DNA from 3 places in the Micromonospora sp. M71_S20 genome. Region 3 is predicted to be linked to each of the others. Evidence: predicted binding sites of a transcription regulator. Region 3 holds the regulator's gene; each other region holds the start of a gene.
The links. The regulator HrcA, encoded in region 3, represses chaperone genes, less so after heat shock. The targets are predictions, from matches to a motif close to GGTTNGCACNCTCNNNNNGAGNGTGCNAACC.
Positions count from the first base shown of each region.

Region 1: the regulator HrcA is predicted to act here: its motif matches at 1,275-1,305, upstream of groES (co-chaperone GroES).
Region 2: the regulator HrcA is predicted to act here: its motif matches at 765-795, upstream of groL (chaperonin GroEL).

Region 1 is NZ_RCCV01000002.1:575,617-577,881, forward strand. Features, by position in the region: gene groL (chaperonin GroEL) at 1-756, opposite strand, end outside; gene groES (co-chaperone GroES) at 827-1,141, opposite strand; gene DER29_RS23520 (methyltransferase domain-containing protein) at 1,391-2,265, shown strand, end outside.
Region 2 is NZ_RCCV01000002.1:904,158-906,422, reverse strand. Features, by position in the region: gene DER29_RS25135 (hypothetical protein) at 1-717, shown strand, start outside; gene groL (chaperonin GroEL) at 992-2,265, shown strand, end outside.
Region 3 is NZ_RCCV01000003.1:64,110-66,374, reverse strand. Features, by position in the region: gene dnaJ (molecular chaperone DnaJ) at 1-326, opposite strand, end outside; gene hrcA (heat-inducible transcriptional repressor HrcA) at 400-1,422, opposite strand; gene DER29_RS25490 (DUF4870 domain-containing protein) at 1,666-2,265, shown strand, end outside.

The DNA.
Region 1 (2,265 bases), on a different contig from region 3:
GACGTCCTCGGCGATGATCAGCAGCGGCTTGCTGTTCTGGAGGACCTTCTCCAGCAGCGGCAGCAGCTCCTCGATCGCCGAGATCTTCTGCGTGGTGATGAGGATGTACGGGTCCTCCAGGACCGACTCCTGCGACTCCACGTCGGTGACGAAGTTCGGCGAGATGAAGCCCTTGTCGAACTGGAGACCCTCGGTCACGTCCAGCTCGGTGTGCAGGGCGGAGCCCTCCTCGACGGTGATGACACCGTCGCGGCCGACCCTCTCCATCGCCTCGGCGATCAGCTCGCCGATCGTGGCGTCCTGCGCGGAGATCGTCGCGACGTGCGCGATCGACTTCTTGTCGGCGACCTCGACCGCGCGGCCGAGCAGCGCCTCGGAGACCTTGGCGGCCGCCGCGTCGATGCCCCGCTTGAGGCCGGCCGGGTTGGTGCCGGCCGTGACGTTGCGCAGGCCCTCGCGGACCATCGCCTGGGCCAGCACGGTGGCGGTGGTGGTCCCGTCGCCGGCGACGTCGTTGGTCTTGGTCGCCACCTCCTTGACCAGCTGCGCACCGAGGTTCTCGTAGGGGTTGGTGAGCTCGATCTCCTTGGCGATGGTCACGCCGTCGTTGGTGATCGTGGGCACACCGAACTTCTTGTCCAGGACGACGTTGCGCCCGCGCGGGCCGAGGGTGACCTTGACCGCGTCCGCGAGGGCGTTGACACCGTGCTCGAGCAGGTGCCGGGCGTCGTCCGAGAAGCTCAGGATCTTCGCCATGAATGTCCCTTCGAAGCGACGTCGCCCCGGCCCGGCGAGCCGGACCGGGGCGACGACACTGATCGGTTGCTTACTTCTCGATGACCGCGAGGACGTCGCGGGCGGAGAGCACCAGGTACTCCTCGCCGGCGTACTTGACCTCGGTGCCGCCGTACTTCGAGTAGATGACGGTGTCGCCGACGGAGACGTCAACCGGGATCCGGTTGCCCTTGTCGTCGATCCGGCCCGGGCCGACAGCGAGGACGGTGCCCTCCTGCGGCTTCTCCTTGGCGGTGTCGGGGATCACGATGCCCGACGCCGTGGTGGTCTCAGCCTCGTTCGCCTGGACCAGGATCCGGTCCTCGAGCGGCTTGATCGCAACCTTGGTCGCGGTAGTCACGGGCATACCCTCCTGGGGTACTGGTTTCGTTACCGGTCGGCGAGCCGACCGGCGTCAATCTGCCACATGCCACCGGGCGGGGCCGTCGTCGCGGGTGCCGGTCCGCCTGGCGTTCAGCGCCCGGGCCACGAGGCCCGGAAGCTGGCACCCTCGGGGTGAGAGTGCTAATCGCAGGTTATTCCTCGGCTAGCACTCCGTCAAGGAGAGTGCCAACCCGCCGGCCGGCGCGTCGGGTCCGCCGACCACAATGGCCGGGTGGATCTCGACCAACTCGCCGCCCTGCGTACGCCCGAGGGGTCGGCCGCGCTCGCCGCGGCCGCGCGGGTGGCCGGCGGCGACCCGCTGACCGCGGCGGCCGCGCTCCGCTCGACCGGGCTGCCGGCCGGCCTGGCGTCGGCCGCCCTCACCCAGGCCGAGTTACGGCGCCGGGCGGTCGGCAAGTTCGGGCCGGCGGCGGCGGGGATGTTCCTCACCCGGGCCGGGTTGGAGCAGGCCACGCGGGGCGTCGTCGCGGCACGGCGGGCCGAGCGGCTGCGGGCCGCCGGGGTGCGCACGCTCGCCGACCTCGGCTGCGGCCTCGGCGCGGACGCGCTCGCCGCGGCCCGCGCCGGCATCCGGGTGTACGGCGTGGAGGCCGACCCGCTGACCGCCGCGATGGCCGCCGCGAACGCCGCGGCGGCCGGGCTGGCCGAGCTGTTCACGGTGGAGTGCGGCGACGCCACGGCGTTCGACGTGGACCGGGTCGACGGGGTGTTCTGCGACCCGGCGCGGCGCAGGGCGGGCACCGGGCGGCGCATCTTCGACCCGAACGCCTACTCCCCGCCCTGGGACTTCGTGGTCGGGCTGGCCGAGCGGGTGCCGCACACCGTCGTGAAGGTGGCGCCCGGCATCGACCACGCGCTGGTCCCGGCGGGCGCCGAGGCCGAGTGGGTGAGCGTCAACGGCGACCTGGTCGAGGCGGCCCTGTGGTGCGGCGAGCTGGCGCAGGTCCCCCGCCGCGCCACCCTGCTGCGCAACAGGCAACGGCCCCCCGTCGACGCCTCCGGCGCGGGAGGGGGGCCCGCCGATCGGCCGGCCGGTTCCTGCCAGCTGACCGGCTCCGGGGCCGCCGAGGCCACCGTCGGCCCGGC
Region 2 (2,265 bases), on a different contig from region 3:
CCGGCCCTGGTGGTGTCGGTGCTCTCACTCGTCGTCGACCCGTCCGCGAAGTGGGAGGAGTCGATGGCCGACGACCCCGCCGCGCTGCCCGACACCTTCCTGGCCGACACGGGCGTCCTGCTGTTCGTGGTGCTCGGCAGCGCCCTCGTCTTCGGTTTCGTGCAGAGCCTGGGCTGGGCGGCCGGCACCTGGGTGGTCACCCGGCAGGCGGCCGGTCAACCGGTGAGCGTGGGCGCGGCCCTTTCCTACGGGGCGCACCGGGCGCTGGGCCTCTGGGGCTGGACCCTGCTGATGAGCGTGATCATCGGGCTCGGGGTCTGTTTCTGCGTGATCCCCGGCATCTACTTCGCCTTCGCGCTGAGCATGGCCGGCCCGGTCTACCTGTTCGAGCGGCAGCACCCGATCGGCCGTTCCTTCCGGATGTTCCACGACCGACTCGGTCTGCTGCTCGGCCGGGTGGCGCTGGTGGCGGCGGCGGTCATCGTCGGCAGCGGGGCCGCCGGCATGGTGGAGGGCATCGGCACGCTGCCGTTCGGCACCACCCCGCTGGAGTCGCCGGGCACGGCCCTCGGCGTGCTCGCGGTGACGCTGGTGGGCGCGGTGCTGGCCCTGCCCACCCACCTCGCCCAGCTGGTCGGCCTGGTCGTCACGTACGCCGAGCAGCGGGCCCACGAGGGGCCGGTGGACAGCGCGCGGCTGACCGGCGAACTTGGCTGACCGGGGCGATCGTGCTTGCACTCGGCAGGGGAGAGTGCTAAACAAGTCATTGGCACTCGCATACCGTGAGTGCCAATGGTCGGGGCGGTAGGGCCACGGTCGTAGCGGCGTCCAGACGCGGCTGCGGCACATGGCCGGTCGTCGCGGGCTATCCGGCCCGGCCGAGGAGACGTCGTCGTCGCCAGGTGGCGACGTCCCAAGGTGCGTACACCAGGCGGCCCATCCGGGACACACACTCCGGGTGGCCCGTGAGTGTCCAGGAGGACAACGCCGTATGGCCAAGATGATCGCGTTCGACGAAGAGGCGCGCCGCGGCCTCGAGCGGGGCATGAACCAGCTCGCCGACGCCGTGAAGGTGACGCTCGGCCCCAAGGGCCGCAACGTCGTGCTCGAGAAGAAGTGGGGTGCCCCCACCATCACCAACGATGGTGTGAGCATCGCCAAGGAGATCGAGCTCGAGGACCCCTACGAGAAGATCGGCGCCGAGCTGGTCAAGGAGGTCGCGAAGAAGACCGACGACGTCGCCGGTGACGGCACGACGACGGCGACCGTCCTGGCCCAGGCCCTGGTCCGCGAGGGCCTGCGCAACGTGGCCGCCGGTGCCAACCCGATGGCCCTGAAGCGGGGCATCGAGGCCGCCGTGGCCAGCGTCTCGGAGGAGCTGCTCAAGCTCGCCAAGGACGTCGAGACCAAGGAGCAGATCGCCTCCACCGCCTCCATCTCCGCCGGTGACACCAGCGTCGGCGAGATCATCGCCGAGGCGATGGACAAGGTGGGCAAGGAAGGCGTCATCACCGTCGAGGAGAGCAACACCTTCGGGCTGGAGCTGGAGCTCACCGAGGGTATGCGCTTCGACAAGGGCTACATCTCGGCCTACTTCATGACCGACCCGGAGCGTATGGAGGCCGTCTTCGACGACCCCTACCTCCTGATCGTCAACAGCAAGATCTCGTCCGTGAAGGACCTGCTCCCGATCCTGGAGAAGGTCATGCAGTCGGGCAAGCCGCTGCTGATCATCGCCGAGGACATCGAGGGCGAGGCCCTGGCGACCCTGGTCGTCAACAAGGTCCGGGGCACCTTCAAGTCCGTCGCCGTCAAGGCGCCGGGCTTCGGTGACCGCCGCAAGGCCATGCTGGCCGACATCGCCATCCTCACCGGTGGCCAGGTCATCAGCGAGGAGGTCGGCCTCAAGCTGGACGCCGTCGGCCTCGACATGCTGGGCCGCGCCCGCAAGGTCGTGGTGACCAAGGACGAGACCACCATCGTCGACGGTGCCGGCGACGCCGAGCAGATCCAGGGCCGGGTCAACCAGATCCGGGCCGAGATCGAGAAGAGCGACTCCGACTACGACCGCGAGAAGCTGCAGGAGCGGCTGGCCAAGCTGGCCGGCGGCGTCGCGGTGATCAAGGTCGGCGCGGCCACCGAGGTCGAGCTGAAGGAGCGCAAGCACCGCATCGAGGACGCCGTCCGCAACGCGAAGGCCGCCGTCGAGGAGGGCATCGTCCCGGGTGGTGGCGTCGCGCTGGTGCAGGCCGGCAAGACCGCCTT
Region 3 (2,265 bases):
CGCGAACCGCCGGCCGCGCCGCCGAAGAACGCGTCCATGATGTCCTGGAAGCCGACGAACGGCCCGGCGCCGCCGGGGCCGCCGGGGCCACCCGCACCCCCGCCGCCGGGGGCGAGCGGGTCGCCGCCCAGGTCGACGATCTGCCGTTTCCGGTCGTCCGAGAGGACCTCGTACGCGGCGTTGATGTCCTTGAACTTCTCCTGTGCCTCCGGATCCGGATTCACGTCCGGGTGGAACTGCCGCGCCAACTTGCGGTAGGCGCGCTTGATCTCGTCGTCGGAGGCTTCCCGGCTCACCCCGAGAATGCCGTAGTAGTCCCTGGCCACTGCGTTCCGTGTCCTCATGTTCGTCTCGCGTTGCGCCGGTCGGCGGCCGGAGCCGGCCGTCGGCCCTGACTGGTCAGTTCTGGGCCAGCAGCTCGCCCACGTAGCGTGCCACGGCCCGCACCGTGGCGATGGTGCCGGGGTAGTCCATCCGGGTCGGCCCCAGCACGCCGAGGCCGCCGACGCTGGTCGCGCCCGGCCCGTAGCCGGTGCTGACCACCGAGGCGGCGCGCAGGTTGTCGATCTCGTTCTCGTCGCCGATCAGCACCCGCGTCGTGCTCGGCTCCGCCTCGCCGATGAGCTTGAGCATGACGACCTCCTCCTCCAGCGCCTCCAGGATGGGACGCAGGGAGCCCTGGAAGTCGAGCAGGCCGCCGCGGGTGAGGTTGGCCGTGCCGGCCAGCGCGATCCGCTCCTCGTGCCGCTCGATAAGCGTCTCCAGCAGCACGGTGGAGAGGGTGGTCATCGCCGGCCGCAGGTGCGGCAGCGACTCCTCGACCAGCGCCTGCACCAGCGGCGGGGTCTCCGACAGCCGGGTGCCGACCAGCTTCTCGTTGACCAGCCGGCGCAGGTCCGTGACGTCATCGGCGGGGATCGGCGCGGGCAGCTCGACCAGCCGCTGCTCGACCCGGCCCGTGTCGGCGATCATGACCAGCATCAGCCGGGTGGTGGAGATCGGCACCAGCTCCAGGTGGCGCACCGAGGATCGGGCCAGGCTCGGGTACTGCACCACGGCGACCTGCCGGGTCAGTTGCGCCAGCAGCCGGACGGTGCGGTGCACCACGTCGTCGAGGTCGACGGCGCCGACCAGGAAACGCTCGATCGCCCGGCGCTCGGCCGGGCTGAGCGGCTTCACCCGGGACAGCCGGTCCACGAAGAGCCGGTAGCCCCGGTCGGTGGGCACCCGGCCGGCGCTGGTGTGCGGCTGGCGGATGTAGCCCTCCTCCTCCAGCACGGCCATGTCGTTGCGGACGGTCGCCGGTGAGACCCCCAGCTGGTGCCGCTCGACCAGCGCCTTGCTGCCGACGGGCTCCTGCGTGGCGACGTAGTCCTCGACGATCGCGCGCAGTACGGCGAGCTTGCGGTCGTCGAGACCCATTCTCCCCACCTCCTGTCGCACGTCGGCCCCGGCACGCGGGGGCCGGGGCGGGCTGCTGGCACTCGACTGTAGCGAGTGCCAGTCTACGTCGGCAGGGCCGCCGGCGCGATGATCGACCTGGGGCGATCAGTCCGATCGGCGACCGCGCGGGCCCGCCCGACGGCCCCGGGGACCGGTCGTCCGGGCGTGCCCGGCCGGTGTCACGCTGGTGCCGCCTTGCCGGCTGCCCCTACCGTGACCTCCATGACTGAACCACCTCGCCCTCCCGGAGCGGGGGACCCCGGCTTCCCGCCGGACCCGACCGCTCCGTCGGGGGTTCCCGGCCACGCCGGCTCCGGCGACCCCACCGCACCACTGTCCGGGGCGCCGGGCCCGGGCAGCCATCCTCCACCCGGTGGCTATCCGCCGCCCACCGGCGACCAGCCGCCGTCGGGCGGCTACCCCCCGCCCGGTGACTATCCGCCGCCCGGTGACTATCCCCCGCCCGGCGGCTTCCCGCCGCCCGGCGGCTACGGCCCGCCGGGGGCCGGCTACCCGGCCGGTGGCGGCTACGGACCGCCGACGGGCGGCTACGCCAGCAACGACGACAAGAACTGGGCCCTGATCGCCCACTTCGGCGGCGCGGTCGGCGTGATCGTCGGCGGCGGCCTGCTCGGCTGGCTTGCGCCGCTCATCGCGCTGATGGCCCGGGGGCAGCAGTCGCCGACCGCCCGGGCGCACGCCGTCGCGGCGCTGAACTTCCAGCTCACCTGGACGATCGTCGGGGTGCTGAGCTGGGTGGTCACGCTGATCACCTGCGGGGTGCTGTTCTTCGTCCCGATGCTCGTCTGGCTGGTGCCGCTG